DNA from 4 places in the Arthrobacter sp. G119Y2 genome. Region 1 is predicted to be linked to each of the others. Evidence: predicted binding sites of a transcription regulator. Region 1 holds the regulator's gene; each other region holds the start of a gene.

Region 1 (5,795 bases):
GGCCGACGGCGGGCGCCAGACCGCCAGGTCCCGCCTCATGGCCGTGCTGGGCATCTGTGAGCGGCTCGTTTCCGCCCCCGATGCCGGGGAAGTGATCTGGGCGTCACGGCCCAGCTCCTTCTCGCCGTCGGGCGGCTACTCCCCGCCGGATGAGACCGCTCCGGCCACCCTGAACGTTGCGCCGCTGTCGGTGGCCGGGAGGCTGCGTGAAGGACTCTTTGACGGCCACACGGTGGTTTTGACCTCGGCAACCCTGGCCATCGGTTCCGAGTTCGGTCCGGTGGCCGGCGCGCTGGGGCTCCTGGGCCCCGGGGCACCCTCCTGGACGGGCACCGACGTCGGCAGCCCCTTCGACTATCCGCGCCAGGGTGTGCTGTACGTGGCCAAGGATCTGCCCAAGCCCGAACGGGGCACCTCCGAGGCGCAGCTGGACGAAATCGAGGCGCTGCTGAAAGCATCCAACGGCGGGGCGCTGGGACTGTTTTCCTCACGCCGGGCCGCCGAAGACGCGGCCGACGCAATGCGGACCAGGGTGGATTTTCCGATCCTGTGCCAGGGGGAGTCCTCGATGTCCTCGCTCGTCAAGCAGTTCTCCGAGGAGCCCGACACCTGCCTGTTCGGCACCATGTCGCTCTGGCAGGGCGTTGACGTGCCGGGAACCGCCTGCCGTCTGGTGCTCATTGACCGGATCCCGTTCCCGCGTCCGGACGACCCGCTCATGACGGCCCGCACCCGCGCGGTGGCCAAAGCCGGCGGGAACGGGTTCATGTCGGTGGCTGCAACGCATGCCGCAGTCCGGCTGGCGCAGGGGGCCGGGCGGCTGATCCGCGCCGCCGGAGACCGCGGAGTGGTGGCCATCCTGGACTCCCGGATGGCCACTGCCCGCTACGGCAGTTTCCTGCGGGCCGCTCTGCCGCCGTTCTGGTCCACGACGGACCGTTCCGTGGTCCTGTCGGTGCTGGGCCGCCTGGCCGAGCAGTCTGCGGCGCAGGAGAAGGTTCCCGGAGCCCGGAAGTAGAACAGAAGACAAGCAAAAGGGCGGCCGGAAAGAATCCGGCCGCCCTTTTGTGTGCGTCGTCTGGCGTGTGTCGGGCTAGAGGGAGCGCATGACCGAGACGACTTTGCCCATGATGACGGCGTGGTCGCCCACGATGGGCTCGTAGCGGGTGTTCTGCGGCAGCAGCCAGGTGTGGCCGTTGCGCTGGCGGAACGTTTTGACCGTGGCCTCGTCGTCCAGCAGGGCGGCTACGATGTCGCCGTTCTCGGCTGTGGGCTGGCGGCGTACCACCACCCAGTCACCGTCGCAGATGGCGGCGTCCACCATGGAATCACCCGAGACCCGGAGCATGAAGAGGTCACCGTGTCCCACGAGCTGGCGCGGCAGCGGCATGATGTCCTCAACCACTTGCTCGGCCAGGATGGGCCCGCCGGCAGCGATCCGGCCGACCAGGGGAACCATGGCAGTGTCCACGGAGGTGGAGAGCTCGGTGACCGTGGCCAGGCCCGCGGAGGCGACCTCACCCTCGGCGGAGCGGCCGCCTGCACTGCCGGAGCCGCCTGCGGCCGGGAGCGCCGGCTCGGTGCGGCGTGGGCTGTCCGAAGGCTCCCCGTCGGCGCCGGGGGAAGTCGGCTGTCCGTCGCGCAGCATCAGCGGAATGAGGATTTCCATGGCGCGGGGGCGTTTGGGGTCGCGGCGGATGTAGCCGAGCTTCTCCAGCTGCATGAGCTGGTGGGTCACGCTGGACAGACTCGCCAGACCCACGGTGTCCCCGATTTCCCGCATGGTGGGCGGGTACCCGTTGGTGCTCACGGACCGCTGGATCATCTCAAGGACGGTTTTCTGCCGCGGAGTGAGGCCTTTCGCGCGCGCACGGGTGCCGGTCGCAGCTGGCTGATTGGTGCTGTCTTCGGAAGCAGTCCTGCGGGCCACGTGGGGTTCCCTTCGGGTCAGCTGGTCCGGGCGGTGCCGGAGCTGGTCGGGCGGATGTCTGGGCCGGAACGCTGTGCAAGCCGTGCCGGCGGGAATGTCAGAGGCAGCTGATTCAGTGGTCCTGTTCGAACCGTTCCGGGGCCCGCGCCCCGCACCGGCCCGGTGTGAACCGCCGAACCCTCTTCCTCTGGACTCAACGCTAGGCGAGGGGAGCGGCCTTTTCAAACATTTGTTCGAGCGAGTCTCGACTTTATTAGTAGATAGGTGCTAGAAATGAGTTCACAACCTTCGAACATAGTTTCGAAATCTTCACTCCGCACCGCTTTCACTTATTCGAATACAGCTTCGGCTCTGCCGTTGCTGCTCTCGAACCGGAAAGGTATTTCCATGCCAGCCCACGCATTATCCACACTGTCCCGGACCTCTGCCCCCTTCGCCCAGGCTCCGGCCCGGCCCGCAGCCGGGCCGGAAGCTGTTTCGCCCGCCGCAGCCTCCGGAGACCAGGCTCCGGCGGCCCGGCTCCGGCTCACGCGGCGGGGCCGGCTGGTGTTTATCGGCTTGCCGCTGATGCTCACGGCCGCTGCCGCGCTAACCGTGCTGGGCTTCTTCACCGCCCCGGCCGTCGCCTCGAACGGCGGGCCGGACGTCACGCGGACCCTTCAGGTGAGCGTCACTCCCGGTGACTCCCTCTGGGCCCTGGCCGAGGAATTCGCCCCGGAACGCGACCCCCGGGATGTGGTCGCCGACATCATGGAACTGAACAACCTGCCCAGCGAGCGCGTGCCGGCCGGAGTGCAGCTGTTCATTCCGGTCCAGTCCTGAATCCCGGGTCCGTTCCAAGCACAACTCAGAACGTAACAACCCGCTGCTGCGACACGGGGATTCTTCCCGCCCCGCCTTGGAGTCTTAAGCTGTAGTGGTGACTGAACAGCTGGAGAGACTGAACCGACTTCCCCTGCGCGATGACCTTCGCGGACTTGCGCCTTACGGTGCTCCGCAGCTTGACGTGCCCATCCTGCTCAACGTCAACGAGAACACGCACGGGTTGCCCGAGCAGGTGCGGAAGGCCATCGCCGCCTCCGTTGACCGGGCCGTGGCAGGCCTGAACCGCTACCCGGACCGCGAGTTCACCGAACTCCGGGAGCGCCTCGCCGCATATCTCGGCCACGGCCTGGGTACGGAAAACATCTGGGCGGGCAACGGCTCAAACGAGGTCCTTCAGCAGATCCTCCAGGCCTTCGGCGGCCCCGGACGGACAGCTATGAGCTTCCCGCCCACCTATTCCATGTATCCGCTGCTGGCCAGCGGCACCGGCACCCGCTACGTCACGGGCCTGCGCAGCGAGGACTTCACCCTCACGGCAGACGCCGCAGCGGACCAGGTCCGCGAGCAGGCTCCGAACATTGTCTTCCTCTGCACGCCCAACAACCCCACCGGCACGGCGCTCTCGCTTGATGTCATCGAAGCCGTCTATGAAGCCGGCGCTGCCTCGCAGGCGATCGTGATCGTGGATGAGGCCTACGCCGAGTTCTTCCACGCCGGAACCCCCAGTGCCCTGCAGCTGCTGCCCGGACGTGAGCGCCTCATCGTGTCCCGGACGATGAGCAAGGCCTTCGCGCTGGCCGGAGCGCGGGTGGGCTATATGGCGGCAGCTCCCGAAGTCACCGATGCGCTGCGCCTGGTGAGGCTGCCGTACCACCTCTCCGCCGTCACGCAGGCCACCGCCAACGCGGCCCTTGAGCACGCCGACGCCCTGCTCGCCAACGTCGAAGCCATCAAGGTCCAGCGGGACCGCATCGTCGCCGAGCTGCTGACCCTCGGCCTGAAGCCGGCGCCCTCGGACGCCAACTTTGTCTTCTTCGGCGGGCTGGAGGATCCGCGCGCAGTGTGGGAGGGCCTGCTGGAAGCGGGAGTGCTGGTGCGCGACGTCGGCATCACCGGCCACCTGCGCGTCACCGCCGGCACGGAAGCTGAAACCAGCGCCTTCCTGACCCGGCTGCGCGAGCTGCTGGCTGCCGGCGTCCGCTAACGCACCCGGGCGCAGCCACTAAACTGTTAGCAGAGACCACCTTCTTTCAAAGGAAAACCATGACCGTGGAGACCACCACCGGCCGCACCGCACGCCTGGAACGGGTGACCAGCGAATCCTCAGTGGTCGTTCAGCTGGATCTGGACGGAACCGGCCAGTCGGATATCAGCACGTCCGTGCCGTTCTACGACCACATGCTGACGGCGCTGGCCAAGCACTCCCTGATCGACCTCACGGTCCAGGCCACCGGCGACACCCACATCGATGTCCACCACACCGTGGAGGACATCGCCATCAGCATCGGCGAGGCACTCAAGACCGCGCTCGGAAACAAGGCCGGCATCCGCCGCTTCGGCGAAGCCACGGTTCCGCTCGACGAGGCCCTCGCCAACGCCGTCGTCGACATCTCCGGACGCCCCTACCTCGTGCACTCGGGCGAGCCGGCGGGCCAGGAATACCATCTGATCGGCGGGCACTTCACCGGATCGCTGACCCGGCACGTCTTTGAGGCCATCACGCTCCACGCCCAGATCTGCCTGCACATGACGGTGCTCGGCGGCCGGGACCCGCACCACATCGTGGAGGCCCAGTTCAAGGCCTTCGCCCGCGCTCTGCGCGCAGCCGTGGAACCGGATCCCCGGGTTGAGGGCATCCCCTCCACGAAGGGAGCACTGTGACCGCCCGCAACGTCACCGTCCTGGACTACGGTTCCGGCAACATCCGCTCGGCCGTCCGTGCCCTGGAACACGTCGGTGCCACCGTCACCCTGAGCGCCAAATCCGACGACGTACTGAACGCCGACGGACTGCTGGTGCCCGGAGTCGGCGCCTTCGCCGCTGTCATGCAGGGGTTGAAGGACGTTGATGCCCTGCGCCTGATCGGCCGGCGCGTTGCCGGCGGACGCCCGGTCATGGGCATCTGCGTGGGACTGCAGGTCCTCTTCGACGAGGGCGTGGAGCACGGCGTCCGCACCCCCGGCATGGGGGAGTGGCCCGGCGTCGTTGAACGGCTGAAAGCCGACGTGGTGCCGCACATGGGATGGAACACCGTCCAGCCTCCGGAGGATACCCAGCTGTTCGCCGGCATCGAGAACGAACGCTTCTACTTTGTGCACAGCTACGGCGTGCAGAAATGGGACTTCGACGTCACCCAGCCGGCCATGCGCGCCCCGCAGGTCACCTGGGCCGAACACGGCAGCCGCTTCGTTGCTGCGGTGGAAAACGGGCCGCTGACGGCAACCCAGTTCCATCCGGAAAAGTCCGGTGACGCCGGTGCGGCGCTGCTGGAAAACTGGCTGAAGACGCTGGGCTAGGGCCATGTGGAGCCTCATTCTCATGGGTCTGGCGGGACTGCTGATCGGCGGCGCCATCTCCTTCCGCAGCCAGGGCATGTCCAAAATCATCACGGTCAGTTTCTGGGTCCTGGCAGGAATGGCGCTCCTCGGCGCGTACCTCCTGATCGACACGTCCGCCTAGCCGCCACCTGAGCAAAACCTCCGCCCGGCAACCCCGCCGGGCCCCGCACGCCCTCTCCGGACTGAACCCCACGGAAAGCAGAACCATGTCACTTGTTGAAACACCCATCCTTGAACTGCTGCCCGCCGTGGACGTCGCGGACGGCCAGGCAGTGCGCCTGGTCCAGGGCGAAGCCGGCAGCGAAACCAGCTACGGCGATCCGCTCGAGGCAGCCATGGCCTGGCAGAACGACGGCGCCGCCTGGGTACATCTGGTGGACCTGGACGCAGCCTTTGGCCGCGGTTCCAATCTTCCGCTGCTCAAGCGCGTGGTAGAGGAACTCGACATCAAGGTGGAGCTCTCCGGCGGCATCCGCGACGAC
Region 2 (5,795 bases), on a different contig from region 1:
GCTGGACAATGCCCTGCGGATACTGGTTTTCCCGCAACCGCCGCGCCCGCACCCGGAACTGAGCCGCAGTCTGACCCGCTGCAGCCTCCAGCAGCTTTGCCTCGAACCCCGGAAGCCCCACAGCTTCGATGTCCTGGCACTGATCCAACACCGTCTGGGCATGACCGTAACTGATCCCGCCCTGCTCCAGATTGCCCAGAGTCACGGCATGAACGCCGCAGAGACTGCCCGCCTCAGACATCAGCCGCTGCCCGGTACTCTGCGGCACGCAAAGAATCGCTGCTGCCTCCGACGCCGCAAGACTGAACGCCATACCCGGATCAGGCTTTCCGGACGGGAAATGCATCTCGTCCCGGTAAATACTCTGCATCCGGTGCAGGACCTTAGCCTGCTGCGCCTGCGCCCACCGCATCAGATGATCCAGGCGGGAGAGCACAGCACCGGCAGTCTGCTCATCCAGCGCATCCGCGCCCCGCAGAACCAGAGAACCGGATAACCCGTAGTGGCCGGCACTCCCGGCAGCATCACAGGAAACAACAGTGTCGCCGGAAACAACGGTGTCGTCGGAAGCAGTAGTGGTGGCGCTGTCGCTGGAAGCAGCGTCGCCGGAAGCAGTAGTGGTGGCGCTGTCGCTGGAAGCAGTGTCGCCGGAAGCCGGGGGCGAATCGGAACGACCCGGAGCAGCAGCCAAAGAGGTAGCAGAAGAGGAGGCACCGACAGCAGCCGGTACGGCGTGGAAAACCGAGTAACCGGGCGGTGCAGCGGCCTCCCCGCCGGCGGTGGTGGCGGTGGCCGTGGCGGAGTCGATGCCGGCAACCATAGCCATCGCAGGCTTGGTGCCGGATGCGGTGCCGGCAGCCTGCTCGCCGAACCGCTCGGAACCGGGAAAAGTCCTGTGCTGATCCATGCCTTCAGGCTTTCACCTGCCTCTGACATTTCCGCCGCCAAAAGAGCCCCAACAGCCCAAAACAGGCCCTATTTCGGCACCTCAAATACCCGACTTTTCTGGCCGACTACCTGTTTGAGTTTCGAACGGGCCATACGGGCGGGTCAGTGGGGAAACGGCGGGAAATGACCCGCGGCCGGACCCCCAAGGGCCCGGCCGCGGTTCAGCAGCGTTTCATCAAAGGCTCAGCCGCGATTCACCGCGGTCAGTCGCGGTCACCGCGACTCAGCGACTCAGCGACTCAGCGACTCAGCGACTCAGCGACTCAGCGACTCAGCGACTCAGCGACTCAGCGACCAAATGCTAGCTGCGCTTCTTTTCAACGAGGGTCAGAACGTCGTAGGTCGCGACAATCTCGTCATTCTGGTTGGTCAGCAGCGCGTCCCAGGCCACCTCGCCGTACTCGTCGGTCTCGCGCGGAGTGATCTTCTTGGCGGTAAGAGTGACCCGGATGGAATCGCCCGCCGCAACCGGCGTGATGAAGCGCAGGTTTTCCAGTCCGTAGTTGGCCAGCACCGGTCCCGGAGCAGGTTCCACAAACAGTCCGGCAGCCCAGGACAGCAGCAGGTAGCCGTGGGCCACGATGCCGGGGAAGAACGGATTGGCTTCAGCCGCTTCCTGGTTGGTGTGCGCGTAGAAGGTATCGCCGGTGCTGTTGGCGAAGGCAGTGATGTCTTCCAAGCTGACCTCACGCAGGTCCGAGCGGACAGCGTCGCCAATTTTCAGTTCCGAAAGGTCCTTGCGGAACGGGTGGGTGCCGTCGAAGTTGCGGTCCGCACCGGTATGCCAGATCCCGGTCAGGGCGGTGAGCATGTTCGGAGAGCCCTGAACCGCGGTGCGCTGCATGTGGTGAAGCACGGAACGCATGCCGCCGAGCTCTTCACCGCCGCCGGCACGTCCGGGTCCGCCGTGAACCAGATGCGGGACCGGAGAACCGTGACCGGTGGAGGTGCGGGCGTCTTCCCGGTTCAGGATGAGCACGCGTCCGTGATGGGCGGCAATGCCCAGGGTCAGTTCACGTGCGATGGCCGGATCGTTGGTGCAGACCGTGGCTACCAGCGACCCGCTGCCCAGGGCAGCCAGGCGCACGGCGTCCGCGGCGTCGTCGTACCCGATCACCGAAGCCACCGGACCGAAAGCTTCCACCGAGTGCAGTGCCTCCGCGCTGTTGTCCGGCCAGGTCAGCAGGATCGGAGCCAGGAATGCGCCGTCGGCCGCAACCCCGCGGCTTCCGTCCGCGAGGACAACTTCCGGAGCATCCAGCGAGCCGTAGGCCAGGGTGGCACCTGCGTCCAGCAGGGTCTGAACCGAGGAACGCACACCGTCGAGCTGCTCGGTGGAGGCCAGAGCACCCATGGTGACGCCCTCGGCGCGGGGGTCACCCAGGACCACGCGCTCGTCGATGCGCTGGCCCGCTGCGGCGACGACGTCGTCCACCAGGGCCGCCGGCACAATGGCACGGCGGATGCTGGTGCACTTTTGGCCCGCTTTGACGGTGATTTCCGTGACGAGGGACTTCACGAAGGCATCAAATTCCGGTGTTCCGGGGACGGCGTCGGGTCCCAGAATGGCTGCGTTCAGGGAATCGGTTTCGCAGGTGAAGCGGACTCCGCCCTCCGCCACGTTGGGGTGGGCCTTCAACAGCTTCGAGGTGGAGGCGGAGCCGGTGAAGGAGACGTAGTCGCGGTAGTCCAAATGATCGAGCAGGTCGCGGGCGGACCCGGAGATCAGCTGGAGGGACCCCGCAGGCAGGATCCCGGAATCCACAATCAGTTTCACTGCCTCGGCGGTCAGGTAACCGGTGGGCGTGGCCGGTTTGACGATGCTGGGCACCCCGGCGATGAAAGCGGGTGCAAGCTTTTCCAGCATGCCCCAGACGGGGAAGTTGAAGGCATTGATCTGCACCGCGACGCCGGGCAGGGAGGTGAAGATGTGTTCGCCCAGGAACGACCCGTCCTTGGAGAGGATCTCGGCGGGACCGTCCACCAGCACGGTGGAATTGGGAAGTTCCCGCCGGCCCTTCGAGCCGAAGGTGAACAGCACCCCAATGCCGCCGTCAATATCCACCAGGGAATCCTTGCGGGTGGCGCCGCTGCGGGCGGAGACCTCGTACAGTTCGTCCCGGTGCGCGTTCAGGTAGGTCGCGAGTTCCTTGAGCTTCAAGGCGCGCTGGTGGAAGGTGAGCTGCTGCAAACCGCGGCGGCCGACGGTGCGGCCGTGTTCGACGGCGGCAGCCAGGTCCAGCCCGGCGGTGCTGACGAGTGCCAGCGGCTCTCCGGTGCTGGCATCACGGACTTCAGCAGGCTCGGCGGCGGTCAGCTCGGAGCGGTCCGGTGTCCACCAGGAATCGCGAACGTAGCTGGGAACGATCTGGACGTCTATGGCAGTGGATGTCATCTTCGACTGGCCCTTTCAAACATTGATCCTGGCCGCGGCGGGCGGTCCCGTCTGCGGCAGCACCGAGCGGAAGAAGGCCCGCAGGATAAACTGACCGGACGGTCGGTAATGAAATCAGCGTACAGGAAACTGTGCCCTGAAACACAGCAGGCAACGGGAAATGTACTCGATTCCGCGGTCCGGAGGGGTGCTTCTGCTGTCCCCGGCAGCGCACGGGGCTACTTTGGTGGGACCCGATCTTTGGTGGGACCCCATCGCAAAGGAGCGACCATGCGCGAGCTTGAAGCCTTGACCAACCGAAGCAACCCGGACGCCGGCCGTCCGTTTCTTCCGCATTCCCCACGGCTGCGGCGCGCGGGAGTCATCGGCGCCCTGGCGCTGGGCCTGACGGCGGCCCTCCCCGGCACGGCCGTAGCAGCTCCGGGTGAAATGCCGGGTGCGGCGCCTGATTCCGCCTCGGCTTCGGGATGGGAGTCCGGACACGGCATCGACGGCGGAAGGGGCGGCGGGCACGGGGGCGGCAACGGGGGCGGCGGGCACGGCGGCGGGCACGGCGGCGGTCACGGCAACGGCAACGGGGGCGGCGGGCACGGCAAGGGCCGCACCGTGGATTACGTTGCCTTCGGGGATTCCTACGCGTCGGGTTTCGGCGGCGGACCGGTGCTGGACACCTGCGGCCGCACCGCCGAGGGCTATCCCACGCTGCTGGATGCCCTTCCGCGCGTGGAACTGGACAGCTTCCAGGCCTGCGGCGGGGCCACGGCCCTCACCACAGAACCTGCTCCTCCAGCCGGGCCCGTGGACCTGCCCGAGCAGATTTCCACCGCTGTCTCAGCCGATCTGCTGAACCGGCAGACCGATCTGGTCACCGTCACGATCGGAGGCAATGACGTGCAGTTCGGGTCCGTCGTCGCTGCCTGCCTCGGAGCGGAGCTGCCGGAAACCTGCGCTCCCGCAATAGCCGCGGCGCAGAGCTACGCCGAAACCGCCGTCGTGCCCCAGCTGCAGGCCAGCTTTGCCGCTATCCGGGAGGCTGCACCGCGGGCCGAACTCGTGGTGGCCGGTTATCCGCACCTGTTCGAAGGGACCGTTCCGGGAGCTTTGAGCGTTGAGGCGCAGAACCTGTTCAACGCCGGGACCGACGCGCTCAATGCCGTGGTCGCCGCACAGGTTGGCGAGGACGGCACCTTCGTGGATGTCACCGAGGTGTTTGCCGGCCATGGCATCGGTTCCGCCGATCCCTGGATCCTTTCCCTGAACGAGCCCTTTTCCCTGCATCCCAACGCCGCGGGCTACCGGGAGGGCTACTTCGCGGCCATCACGGAGTCCGTTGAGCTGCTGAACCCTGACCGGCACGGCGGAGGCTGCCGCGGCGGCCGGGGCTAGCGCGCACGGCCGTGCACCGGTCTGGCATTCGCCGGAGGCTCTCCGACCTCGTGGACGGCATGGCCGCTGCACGCCGTGTTGGTTACGCTGGCCCGCTCGATGCGCGACACGGTGAACCATCGCATTGCGTTTCGCAGCAGGCACCACCCAATCAAATACCACTGACCGTTCGTCGAGGCGAACAGCACGGGTTCGACGTCGCGGGTTGTCGTGGTCCCGTCTCTCGATGTGTAGCAAATACGGACTACCCGCTGCTCGGCCATCGCCTCCTCCAGCGCAGACCTGACGATGCGTGACGAGGACGCAATTGGATTGACCCAGACGCGGCCGGCCAGCTCTTCGGCTCTTGCCCGGGTTTTGGGATCGAGGACGTCCAGGATCTTCTGGATGCCGGCTGCTGCCAGATCGGCGTAGGGGGCATCGGGTGCAGCGGACACGGCCGCCATGAGCGCCACGGCCTGGGCCGGGGACAGGCTGACAGGCGGCAGGGACGCGCCTGCGGCCAGTCCGTAGCCGCCGCCCGGGCCCGGGCGCGACCATACGGGCGCGCCGCTGTTCTCCAGCGCGGCGAGGTCCCGCTTGACTGTGCGTACTGACACACCGAACTCTCCAGCCAGCCGCTTGGCGGAGCAGCCCCGTGATCCGTTCCGGCGCAGCATCTCGGACAGGGCATGGAGCCGTTCTGCCCGCTTCACTGTTCAGTCCGCATCACTGTTCAGCCCGCTTTAAATTCATGCCACAAATAGTGACATACCGCTGCCCGCAGTGCCTACGAAAGTAGTGACATGACAACTACTACGAGCAATCCCGCCATCGTTCTCATCGCCGGCCACTGGCTGGGCGCTTGGGCGTGGGATGAAGTCCTTGAACATCTCACTGCCAGCCACTCAGTCGCCGTGACACTGCCCGGACTCGACGGGGACGATCCGCACCGTGCGGCTAAGACTCTCGATGACCAGGTTGCAGCGGTCCTGGAAGTCTTCGCCCGGCTCGGGGTCTCCGAAGGCCAGCCCGCGGTCATCGTCGCCCACAGCGGGGCTAACTTCCCCGTCAGCCTTGTCCTTGA
Region 3 (5,795 bases), on a different contig from region 1:
TCCTCCATCGTCTCTTCCATGTCGGCGACGAGCTTGGCCAGTTCAGGCCCGAAGTCCGTGACTTCCTCGGCAGGGGTCCGCAGGACCGGGTCGCCGATAATCCGGATGTTCAGGATTGCCATCTAGGGTTGATTCCTTACTGTTGCTGCTGACTCTGTCCACCCACCAGTCTAGTTGGACCGTGCCTGCTGCAGTGCCCCCGGGCACAGGAAGCACCCCGGGTGGGTCCGGTTCTGCGGCTCAGCCGGACTTGACGCTCGGTGAAGTGAGCCCCGGCGTTCCATAGCAGCGAGTCCTGGAGCGGCTGGAGCGGCTAAAGCTACCGCTCGGCGGGACAGTTGTCCTTGAGTTCAAACCTAGGGCACGGACGGCTGGGGCATCGACACTGCATGGGCACCGACCGGGGGCGGCGTGATGGGAAGGAGCGCGCGTCCGGCGGCTGCGACGTCGTACGAGGTTTGCCACAGTCTGCGGAGGGCGCAGAACTTGAACCAGTGCTGTGGCAGGACCGCCGGATTGGCGCGCATCGGCCGGACTTCGGTCTGGCCGATGGCAACGCCGAGCAGCAGCGGATCCTCCCCGTAGGCCCAGGGCTCCCACATGCCCTTTCCCGCATCAACGAGTGATTCTTTGGCTTTCATTCCGGCCACGAGCTGCATGACCACCTTGTCATCCAGTGGCTTGACCTGGCCGTCGCGGTCTGTGTTCTTGGTTTTGTAGTCGATCAGGCAGAGCCTGCCGTTGATTCGTGCCACGAGGTCGAGCGTTCCGGCGTACCCCAGCTCGTCATTCCATACGGTGATTTCCGGTGCCAGGGGCTCAACCTGGTAGAGGTCCCACCACTCGTCAAAACGGTCCGCAAACTGGTGCTCGCCGTGTTCCTGAAGGGCGGTGCGTGCAGCTTCTAGCTCGTGCGGAAGGTTCAGTGCACGCAGCGATACCTGCTCGCAGTAGAAGTGCACCCGCGTTCCGCGTTCTGCGGCTTTGTCCCGGTAGCGTTCTGAGGCACGTGACGCTTCTTTCGCGACGTTGCGCAATGCTCCCGGATTGCCCAGACTTGCCGCCAGCTTGGGATCCTTGATGACGGCGTTTGCTGCCATGTGGCCGTGCCAGCCATCAAGCGAAGTGGCGCCCTGGGCTATGACAGTGGTGATGGAAGGTACCGTCGGCGGTTCCGAGAGGGAGCGGGAGTACATCCGCCCAAATTCCGTTGAATGTGCCAGAGCTGGTTCAGTCATATCTTCAGTTTGTCATCCGGCACCGACCTTTAGGCAAAACGGGCATCCGGGCGGTTCCCGCAGGTCGGGCCGGGGAGCTCGGCGGTGTCCTCGGTCTCTCGTCCTGCGGTCCTGGCTTTTGGGAACGTCCGCTGCAGTATGTGGGAGTCTCGGGCAAGGCCACGTCCGCTGCAGTACCCGGGAGTCTCGGGCAAGGCCACGTCCGCTGCACGAGCCGTCGCCGCGCCGCAAACCATCCCCAGCCGCAACCCTCCCAGCCGCAATCCGGCATCTTGGTCCGAGCCCGTTCCCTCGTGGCATGCATCGGTCTACATGCAGTGGTCCGCTGACCTTTTGTCCGAAGACTTTTGGTGGCTGCTAATTCTGGGGCCGTGCCACAAATTCTTGAGCCGTGAAGTGAGCCGGTAAAGGAAATGCCGTTCTATCAGGCACCTATCAGTCGCGCGAGGAAGAACGACCGGCAGCGTAAAACAAAAAGAGGCCCCGCAGGGCCTCTTCGTAGAACTCATACTTTCAAACTTTTGGTGGGCGATACTGGGTTCGAACCAGTGACCTCTTCGGTGTGAACGAAGCGCGCTACCACTGCGCCAATCGCCCCCATGCTGCAATTGTTTTCACAACCGCAACGTCTAAAGATGCTAGCCCAGTTTGGGACGGACTCCAAACCGGTGCCGCCTCCCGGCTTCTCCTCCGCCTGAGACGTCGCTCCCAACTGCTTCCACGTGTTCCGATTCGGTTCGCTGCGGACATCCGACGGCACCCTGTTCCGTCTCGCTCAATGTACCGGCTTCCCCCGTGGCCTCGCTGCTCCTGCTGCCGTCGTCGTCGTTCTCCCGGACTGCCTCACCGATCCCCCGCTGCCGCTCCCCTGTGAGGCAGATGATCGAAGTGGCGCGGACAATCGAACCGGGCCGGCGCCGTCGTCGTCGTTCCACACGGCCAACTTCGCCGTCGTCGTTCCACACGGCCAACTTCGTCGTCGTCGTTCCACACGGCCAACTTCGCCGTCGTCGTTCCACACGACCGACTCCGCACCTGCTCTCCTTCTCCGCTCTCCTTCTCCGGTCCTCTCCGGCCCCACCTGCGACGATGCGCACCTGCTTGCAACACCCCTCGCCGAAGTCCGAATTTCCCCCGATTGGACGAACCACGAAACGTCCAGTAGAGTTTTTCTTCGTTGGAAAGCGGGAGTTCGCCGCGAAAAGCGAAAGCGATTCGGGGACGAATACACTAACTTTCTCAGCATGCGGACGTAGCTCAGCTGGCTAGAGCACCACCTTGCCAAGGTGGATGTCGCGGGTTCGAATCCCGTCGTCCGCTCGCAAGTCACTGTAAAACCGGTTGATTCTGACTGGTCGGCCTATGCTTATGCAGTGGTCACGGTGGGGTGGCCGAGAGGCGAGGCAGCGGCCTGCAAAGCCGTATACGCGGGTTCGAATCCCGTCCCCACCTCCACGGTGGACTTGCACAGCCCTTTTGGGCGCGATTGGCGCAGCGGTAGCGCGCTTCCCTGACACGGAAGAGGTCACTGGTTCGATCCCAGTATCGCGCACTACAGTTAGACGTTTTGGCGTACAACTGTGTTTTTGCGGACGTAGCTCAGCTGGCTAGAGCACCACCTTGCCAAGGTGGATGTCGCGGGTTCGAATCCCGTCGTCCGCTCTCTTGACTGCATCGGAGTCTCCTCTGGGAGACTTGATGCATCAAGCGCGATTGGCGCAGCGGTAGCGCGCTTCCCTGACACGGAAGAGGTCACTGGTTCGATCCCAGTATCGCGCACGGACAGTTTCGGCTGTCTTGTTTTGCGGACGTAGCTCAGCTGGCTAGAGCACCACCTTGCCAAGGTGGATGTCGCGGGTTCGAATCCCGTCGTCCGCTCACATAGTTGCTTACCGGGTTGTTCCGGGGCGACGAACAGAAGGAGCAGACCAAAAGGTCTGCTCCTTCTGCGTTTAACTGGTTTAACTGGGCTTAACTGCGGCCGACGCCGGCGGCCCCGGTTGCGTGTAGCGGAAGCAAGCGGACGGCGGTTCATAGCGGACGACGGTTCATAGCGGACGACGGTTCATGCACCCTCCCTGCGGCGGAGCGGGCCCCTGGGTGGTGCACGGGGATGCTCGCGTGGCGGCCTGGCGGACGATGGCGGTCATTGAAGACGTCGGCGGATCGGACGCTGGCGGACGACGTCGGAAGTTGAGGAAGTCGGCGGGGAGAGGCTGGTTCGGAGCGGGGCCTGGCGGGCAGGTTGGCGGCACGGCCACTGTGGGGGCGACAGCCGACGGCGGTGGTGCGGGCCATGACATCCAGTCCCCCGGGACGCACCATACCTTTTCCGCCATCTTCGCCTTCGCTTTTCTCCTCCACAGCATCTTGGAGAACTGCCAGACGCCGCCATTTGTCCACAAATCCGAATCTACGTTCGAACATGCTTACCATTCCTGAAATGCTCATCGTATGGAAGATGACCAGAACGGCACCGCTGTTCCGCCGCCTTTGCAAGGGCCATGTGTTGCCGCTGAGCCCACCGGCCCTAAATACGGATGGGCAGCTCATCCGACACTGTTACCGTCGCCGGAAGCAACCAGTGTCTCCGGCGCGGCCGAACTGCAGCAAATCACAGCCGTTGCCCGGGGAATCTCTCTCAATCTCCAAACCTCACTCCCCCTCCTCGATCCCCCTGACCTGGTTGCCTTTGCCTCAGCTACAGAGGAGCTCTCCCGGCTCGTGGACCACATGCAGATAGCTGCCGCAGCAGCATTGGACCGCGCACGAATTTGCGCTGAGGTATCGCTCTCCTGGGCTACTGCTGCGGAGAAGGTCCAGCAGGAATACAAGAACACAGCGGAGTATATGCGGCATCGACTCCGAATTAGCCGACGGGAAGCCTGGAAGCGGATCCGGCTAGGATCTGCGCTGTCGCCGGCTTTGGCCTTGACGGGCCAGCCCATCAGCCCTGAGCTGCCAGCGCTGTCCGAACGTTCTTCTCGCGGTGAAGTATCCGGTGAAGGGGCTCAAATCGTGAGCCTGGCAATCAAACACGTGCAAGGCTGCGGCACTTCCGAGGATCGGGCAGCAATGGAGGCGGCTCTGACCGACGTGGCTGCCAGCCAGGATCTTGATGCACTCAGTGTTGTCGCTAGCGCATGGGTCAATCACCTGGACCCGGACGGAACGGAACCAACGGAGCAGCAGAAAGCCGAACTGCAGGGCCTATTCATTCGTCGGAAGTACCGAGGACTGCACCGCTTGGATATTTTCGCCACGGACGATCAATTTGAAACGCTCATGACTGCGCTGGCTCCCGAGGCCAACCCCCGCAACGGTGCCGGTCTGCCAGCGAACGGAGCTTGTGAAGATCTGGAAGGCACCGAACGCGCTGTACCCCGTGATCCTCGGACATATCCGCAAAAGTGTCTGGACGGGCTGGTTGCTTCCTGCAAGCTGGCGCTGGCCTCAGGCCAGCTGCCGGCAAATGGAGGAGCCAAGCCACAGGTCTTGGCCATCATTCCGTATGAACAGCTCAGGGACAGGGTCAGCAGAAAAACGGAAACCGGCACGCTGGCCTATACCGGCCCAGTTCCCGCTCACCAGATCCGCCGTATCGCGTGCGAGGCCGACATCATTCCGGTTGTCCTCAACGGAGAAGGCCGTGTTCTAGACGTCGGGACCGCAGCCCGCTATTTTCCGCCGCATCTCCGAAAGGCGATCATTGCCAGGGACGGCGGCTGTGCCTTCCCTGGCTGTACCTCCCCTGCACCCTGGTGCGAGGCTCACCACATCGAATATCACTCCCGCGGAGGACCAACCAGCACCGACAACGGCGTCCTGCTGTGCGGATTCCACCATCACCTGATCCATCGGGAAAAATGGCGCATCCGCGTCACTCGCGGCGTTCCCTGGTTCGTTCCTCCGACCTATGTAGACCCATTTCAAGCGCCGTTGCGGAACACCTACTTCCATCCCCTTCGCCCTCACCGCCAGGTCGTGTGAGCGTGCCGCGCAATGACTCCAGTCCCCAAACTCTCAGTCCTTGGCCAAGCTGGCCAGGGGGCTTACCATTGAAACGAACGGGAAACGTATGGTTTCCCCTGCGAAAGGAGGTGGTCCGTGTCTGTATTTGACGGGCTCAAGGGCAAGGCCGGAGAGCTGAAGGACAAGGCTACCGAGCTTGTGGGCGAAAACGCCGACAAGATTAAGGGTGGCATCGGTCACGCGGGAAAGTTTGTCGATCAGAGGACCGGCGGCAAGTACTCCGACAAGATCGATGGTTTCCAGAGCAAGGCCTCTGAAGCGGTAGACAAGGTCGACCGCAAGCAGGGCCCGGACTCCGGAACCGACTCCGGACCGATTCCTCCGGCCGCATAAGCTCCAGAGCACGACAAGGGTCCCGGTCCCGCCGAGAGGCGGCACCGGGACCTTCATCATTTAATCTCAGTTCAGCGAGTAGGTCCTGACTCTGGACGAGGTCTGCCGTCGCAGCAGCCGGCGGCACCAACGGCCTCGTCCAGACCTGCCGCTTACAAGCCTGCTACTGACGCTGGTACAAGACAGCCTCGT
Region 4 (5,795 bases), on a different contig from region 1:
AACCTCACTGCCCTCCGCAGCAGTCGTGGCCGTGTCTCTGGCCGTAGACAAGGCCGTAGACAAGGCCGTAGACAAGGCCGTAGTCGCAGATACGGCCGAAGTCGCAGACGTGGGTGTGCTGTCGGACGTGGCTGTGGTCGAAGATGTATCCAGGGTGAGGTCTGGTTTGGTGCGGTACTTTCGTCCTCCCGGTGAGGTCCACTCAATAATCCCGGGACTGGGCTGGCAGGCTTTCCAGAATCCTTTGGTTTTGAACATGTGGTGCCGCCGGCATAAATGTTCCAGGTTGTCGTGATCGGTGGGACCGCCCTGCGCCCAGGGTTTGGTGTGGTCAATCTCGGAGATCACCGCATTGGTCCGGCAGCCCGGGAACCGGCACGTCCCGTCCCGGACCCGCAGCAACTGCTTCAACCCGTCCGGTACTTTCCGCCGCTTACCCACCCGCAGGATCTCCTCAGTCTCCGGGTCCCGCTCCGCCGGCGTCCACTTCGCCGCCTCGCGGGCCATCCGCCGGGCTCTTTCGGGGCTGATCGGCCCATACCCGACCAGTTCCGCAGGCTGGTCATCGGCTCCGAAGAGAGTTTCAGCAGTGATCACCACCAGAATCTCAGTCCGGGCCCTGGAACCATGACCTATACGGCACGACCCGGAACCGGCACCATCCTTTTCACCGGTTCCGGTTCCGGAACCGCTGCCCTTCCGGGCGCCGTTGCCCCCGCCGCCTTCGCCAGCGCCCTTCCCGGCGCCGGTGCCCTTGCTGCTGTCGCAGCCCCCGGAACTGCACCCATGCTCATGACCACCCAAAAGGTCCGCCACGATATCCGCCCGCAACTGATCCACGCTCCGCGTATCTCCGGCCGCCTGCTCACCCCGGGCCGCAACACTGAGCCGGTGATAAATCCCCTGCGCAGTCTCCGCCGGCAGCATCGCCGAAAACCACGACATACCGTCAGGCTCATGACGCACCCACACCGACCGCCGATCAAAAGCCGTCCGCTGCCGCTCAACAATCGTCTGCGGATACTGACTCTCCCTCAACCGCCGAGCCTTCACCCGGAACTGCGCCTTCGTCTGTCCCGCAGCCAAACCCAGCAGCTTCGCCTCAAACACGGGCACATCCGCCGGAGCAATCCCCACACACTGCTCCAGAACCGTCTCGGCATGCCCGTAACTGATCTCCCCGGCCTCCAGACTCCCCAACGTGGCAGTGTTGGCGGTGCACAGATCACCGGCCCGGCTCATCAACGCCGTTCCGGTACCGGTGGGAACCCCCAGAATCGTAGCCGCTTCCTCGGCTGCCAGACTGAAGGCCATCTCGGAATCCGGCCGGCCCGAAACGAACATGCTCTCGGACTCGTAAATGTTCTGCATCCGGGACAGGACCTTCGCCTGCTGCGCCTGAACCCACCGGCCCAGCACATTCAACCGCGACAACACGGCACCGGTTTCTTCCTCGTTCAGGCACTCCACGTTCCGGAAGGCCAGAGCCCCGGTAAACCCGTCCCGGGAGCCAGGCCCCGACGGTTCAAAAGCGCCACCGGGAGCAACAAAACCACTGGGGGAATGGGCTACTGCGGCAACAGCCGGATCAGTTTCACCGGCCCGATCAGAAACCTCCGGACCGGGCCCGGCAACAAAAACCGACAGGCTGCACACTGCTGCCTGTCCGCTGTTAGTGCCGGGTCCGGGGCCCGTCGAAGATCCGTTCTGATCCATGACCTCAGGATTTCACCCGCCACCGACATTTCCAGCTCCACAACAGACCAAAACAGGCCCAAACCGGCCCTATTGTTGACGGTCAAATACCCGTCTTTTGCCAGAGGCTACCTAGTCACCCAAGTCGCCGGTGGCCACTAGTGCAATGCCACTAGTCCAAGCCTGCACAGTCGTGGGCTCAACGACCTCGGGAACCGACACCCCGGCAGCCACTTGGCGTCGCCCGCGCCCCGGCTGTCACTGCCGCGCAACAGCAAGACGCGGACGACAACGGCAGCCGCATCCGCTGCGGCGTCGTAAGCAGCACCTCGGAGGTGCGCTGCCAAACCCGCCACAGCGCTTCCCCGGAGGTGTAACCGCTCTAGTACAGCTTGATGGTGCCGCCGTCGGCCATCAGTGTCTGGCCGGTCAGGTAGCGGGATTCATCGCTGGCAAGGAATGCCACGATCGGTGCGATGTCCGTCTCCGGATCGCCCAGGCGGCCCAGCGGGACGCCGTCGACCACTTCCTGGTACTGCTCCGGGTAAGCCTTGCTCCACTCCACAATTCCCGGAGTCAGCGCGACCGGACTGACGACGTTGGCGCGGATGCCGTCCGCTGCCCACTCGTTTGCCGCCGTACGGGTGATCGCACGGATGGCTTCCTTGGCTGCGGCGTAGGCCACCTGATTTGGCAGGCCCTTGATACCGGCGCCGGAACCGAAGTTGATGATGCTGCCGCGGGTCTTTTTCAGTTCCGGATGGGCCGCCTGCATCAGGTACAGAGTGGCCAGCGTTCCGGTGCCGAAGGACAGGTTCCAGATCTCCGGCGTCGTTTCCAGAATCGGTGCCTGCTTGGATGCGTGCGCGTTGTTGACGAGGATATCCAACTGGCCGAAGCGTGCCACCGTCTCGGCGACAATTTCGGCAGCGCTTTCAGGCAGGGAGATGTCCTTGCAGATGAAAATCAGTTCGCCCAGGCTGCCCAGGTCGGCCACGAGCTTCTCGCCCTGCTCCTGGCTAATGTCCACGACGGCAACCTTGGCGCCCTCGGACAGGAAGTGCCGGACAATACCCTGGCCAATACCGCCGGCGCCGCCGGTGACAATGGCTGTCTTGTTGCTCAGTTTCACTGTTGTTCCTTCTCTAAGCCGGAGTGCTTTTCCTGCCGCATCCGGATGCTTGATGTGATTCGTGCTTCCACGCCGAGGAGAAAACTGCCCACGGCGAAGTCCAGGGACTTCCGTGAGGCGTCGTAGGTAATCCCTCGTCCGCGGAACTTGGCGGTAAGGGAACCGTGAGGGGCGCCGTCACCGGATTCCAGGGGTACGACGGCGTTGGGCCGGGTGGGGCGGTGCCGTCCCGGTCCGGGATTCGCGGCCAGGGCCAGAACTGCAGTCCCGATCACAACACCCGATAGTCCTACGACACAGTCAAAGCAGTCGTCCTCCGGAAGCCCTGCCGCATTGAGCGCCTGAAGGAGCACTTCGAGTTCCTCGGTGGAGGCCATGTCCAGCAGCCGGCTCGGCCCCAGGACAATCTGCAGCAGCCAGGGGTGCTTGTGGAAGTCGTCCCAGAGTGCCGCGGCCATGTGCTGAAGCATCTCCTGCCACGAGGCCGGGGTGGGCGGCAGAAGGACAAACTCACGGCCGGCCTCGGCTGCCATAGCCAGCAGCAGGGCTTCACGGTTTTCCACGTGGCGGTACAACGCCATGGCAGAGACCCCGAGGATGTCGGCAACGTTGCGCATGGAGACCGCTTCGAGACCCTCGCGGTCCGCCAGTTCCAGTGCACATGCCGCGATGGCAGCAGCAGACAGGGGACCGCGGTCAGGATCGGGACGAGAATTCATGTTTACAGCGTATACGCGTCAGGGCTCCACCGAAACCCGGCACGCCGGTGTGATCTTCTTCTCATGGAACAGGGCGGCGGCAGACGGACCAGCCGCAGGAAACCGCCGCCGACGGCGGGATGCGGCTAAGGTTCTACTCGTTGTGACAGAGGCCGTCAAGTATGGCTCCACAGAAACGGGTTGTATCTTAGGCGGATGCGACAAAACAACTCCTCCTTGCTGGGCAGACTCGGCACCTCCGGCCGGCTTGTGTTGTTTTTGGCGGTGAGCGCCCTCTGCGGTGCCCTCGTCGCCGGCATCTTCATTCCCACCACGGCAGTGGCAGCTTCCGGCGCAAACCAGGTCCTCGATTCACTGGAGGACCTGCCGAACGAGCTCGAAACCGGCCCCCTGGACGAGGGTTCCAAGATCTACTCGGCCGACGGCCAGCTGATCGCTTCGTTCTACGCGGAGAACCGGATACCGGTGACGCTGGAGAACATTTCGCCGTCGATGCAGGACGCGATTATTGCCATTGAAGACAACCGCTTTTACGAGCACGGGGGAGTGGACGTCAAAGGCGTGGCCCGTGCAGTGGCATCAAACCTGACGAAGGACAGCACGCAGGGCGCCTCCACGCTGACCATGCAGTACGTGAACAACGTGCTGATCGACCAGGGTGTTGCCGAAGGCAAGAGCGCTGACGAGCTCACGGTCAGCGGAACCAAGAACATTACGGACAAGATCCGGGAGGCGAAGCTGTCCTTCGCCGTCGAAAAGGAATACTCCAAGGAAGAAATTCTTGAAGGTTACCTGAACATCGTCTTGTTCAGCGGCCGCACCTACGGAGTTGAGGCGGCGGCGCAGACCTTCTTCGGCGTCCCCGCAGCCCAGCTGAACGTCCCGCAGTCGGCAATGCTCGCCGGCATGGTGCAGTCCCCGAACAACTTCAATCCGCTGACAAACCCCGAGGGCACGCGCGACCGCCGGGATGCGGTGCTGTCCGCGATGCTTCGCTACGACAAGATTACGCAGCAGGAGTACGACGACGCCGTCGCCTCCGATCTGCAGCTGAACCCCCAGCCCGCGGCCCGCTCCGGCTGCGTGGGTGCCGAGATGGCGGAGTACTTCTGCAGCTACGTGGAGCAGGTAGTGCTGGCCTCCGAGGAGTTCGGCGCCGATGAAACGGCCCGTGCCAAGCTGCTGGCCCGCGGCGGCCTGACTATCACCACCACACTCGATTCCAGGCTCCAGGAGCAGGCCCAGGCCCAGATCGAGGCGCAGGTCCCCACCGGAGACGCCTCTGGAGCAGGTTCGGCAATGGTTTCAGTGGAGCCGGGTACCGGCAAGATCCTGGCCATGGCCCAGAACACGAATTACACGCCGGAAGAAGGCGCCGGCAACACGCAGCTGAACTTCAATGTGGACTCGGAAATGGGCGGAACCGCCTACGGCTTCCAGCCGGGCTCAACCATGAAGCCCTTCACCACCGTGGCGTGGCTCGAGGCCGGAGGAAGCATTGATGATGTCATTGACGCTTCCCGGACCACCTATCCCGCCGGATATGACTGGACTGCCAGCTGCCTGCCCGAAGACGCGTATTTCGACGAGTGGAAATTCAAAAACGCCCAGGAAGGGTACGAGCGCAGGATGACCGTGGGGGACGGGCTGACCTGGTCCGCCAATACGGCCACCGTGGCGCAGGCTTCCCAGCTGGACCTGTGCGACATTCGTGACGCGGCCACCCGCATGGGTGTCCACCGCGCCGTCGACGGCGAACCGCTGGAGGTCAACAACCCCTCCTTCGTGCTGGGCGGCCAGGAAGTGGCGCCCATGACGATGGCAGCAGCGTTCGCGACCTTTGCCAGCGGCGGAGAGTACTGCGAACCCATCGCGCTGACGCAGGTGTCCGATGCCAGGGGCCGGTCCTATTCCGTGCCCGAGGAGCAGTGCTCCCGCGCAATGTCCGAGGAAGTCGCGAAAGAGGTCTCGGAGCCGCTGCAGAAACTCGTGGAGAGCGGTCCCGGAGGCATCTCGCCGCTGGGTGTTCCCGCAGCAGCGAAAACCGGCACTACCGATGTCTCCGAGCAGACCTGGACCGTGGGCTACACGCAGGGCATTTCCACTGCGTCCTGGGTGGGTAACTGGACCTCGTACTCTTCGCTGAACGACCTTCCGATCAACGGCGTGACCCGCAGCTATGTGGACGGCTCCACCATCGCCGGCGCGCAGTGGACCGACTACATGCGCGCCGTCGCACCGCTGTACGC

The links. The regulator LexA, encoded in region 1, represses DNA repair genes until DNA is damaged. The targets are predictions, from matches to a motif close to TCGAACANNTGTTCGA.
Positions count from the first base shown of each region.
Region 2: WKB88_RS14690 (HNH endonuclease signature motif containing protein) is a predicted target of LexA. The motif match lies at 1,010-1,025, and genes of this name have one in related genera.
Region 3: WKB88_RS01245 (HNH endonuclease signature motif containing protein) is a predicted target of LexA. The motif match lies at 3,646-3,661, and genes of this name have one in related genera.
Region 4: WKB88_RS02965 (HNH endonuclease signature motif containing protein) is a predicted target of LexA. The motif match lies at 1,695-1,710, and genes of this name have one in related genera.

Region 1 is NZ_JBBPFS010000011.1:45,117-50,911, reverse strand. It holds gene WKB88_RS17695 (ATP-dependent DNA helicase) at 1-1,018, shown strand, start outside; gene lexA (transcriptional repressor LexA) at 1,094-1,930, opposite strand; gene WKB88_RS17685 (LysM peptidoglycan-binding domain-containing protein) at 2,318-2,752, shown strand; gene WKB88_RS17680 (histidinol-phosphate transaminase) at 2,850-3,959, shown strand; gene hisB (imidazoleglycerol-phosphate dehydratase HisB) at 4,019-4,636, shown strand; gene hisH (imidazole glycerol phosphate synthase subunit HisH) at 4,633-5,271, shown strand; gene WKB88_RS17665 (hypothetical protein) at 5,276-5,434, shown strand; gene priA (bifunctional 1-(5-phosphoribosyl)-5-((5-phosphoribosylamino)methylideneamino)imidazole-4-carboxamide isomerase/phosphoribosylanthranilate isomerase PriA) at 5,520-5,795, shown strand, end outside.
Region 2 is NZ_JBBPFS010000006.1:226,595-232,389, reverse strand. It holds gene WKB88_RS14690 (HNH endonuclease signature motif containing protein) at 1-907, opposite strand, end outside; gene paaZ (phenylacetic acid degradation bifunctional protein PaaZ) at 1,250-3,343, opposite strand; gene WKB88_RS14680 (SGNH/GDSL hydrolase family protein) at 3,614-4,729, shown strand; gene WKB88_RS14675 (helix-turn-helix transcriptional regulator) at 4,726-5,424, opposite strand; gene WKB88_RS14670 (alpha/beta fold hydrolase) at 5,515-5,795, shown strand, end outside.
Region 3 is NZ_JBBPFS010000001.1:262,270-268,064, reverse strand. It holds gene def (peptide deformylase) at 1-122, opposite strand, end outside; gene WKB88_RS01290 (cytochrome) at 357-1,238, opposite strand; tRNA gene WKB88_RS01285 (tRNA-Val) at 1,761-1,835, opposite strand; gene WKB88_RS01280 (hypothetical protein) at 1,877-2,203, opposite strand; tRNA gene WKB88_RS01275 (tRNA-Gly) at 2,485-2,558, shown strand; tRNA gene WKB88_RS01270 (tRNA-Cys) at 2,620-2,693, shown strand; tRNA gene WKB88_RS01265 (tRNA-Val) at 2,719-2,790, shown strand; tRNA gene WKB88_RS01260 (tRNA-Gly) at 2,827-2,900, shown strand; tRNA gene WKB88_RS01255 (tRNA-Val) at 2,946-3,017, shown strand; tRNA gene WKB88_RS01250 (tRNA-Gly) at 3,043-3,116, shown strand; gene WKB88_RS01245 (HNH endonuclease signature motif containing protein) at 3,693-5,228, shown strand; gene WKB88_RS01240 (antitoxin) at 5,346-5,603, shown strand; gene WKB88_RS01235 (NAD-dependent epimerase/dehydratase family protein) at 5,795-5,795, opposite strand, start outside.
Region 4 is NZ_JBBPFS010000001.1:620,038-625,832, forward strand. It holds gene WKB88_RS02965 (HNH endonuclease signature motif containing protein) at 1-1,470, opposite strand, end outside; gene WKB88_RS02970 (SDR family NAD(P)-dependent oxidoreductase) at 2,078-2,827, opposite strand; gene WKB88_RS02975 (TetR/AcrR family transcriptional regulator) at 2,824-3,546, opposite strand; gene WKB88_RS02980 (transglycosylase domain-containing protein) at 3,742-5,795, shown strand, end outside.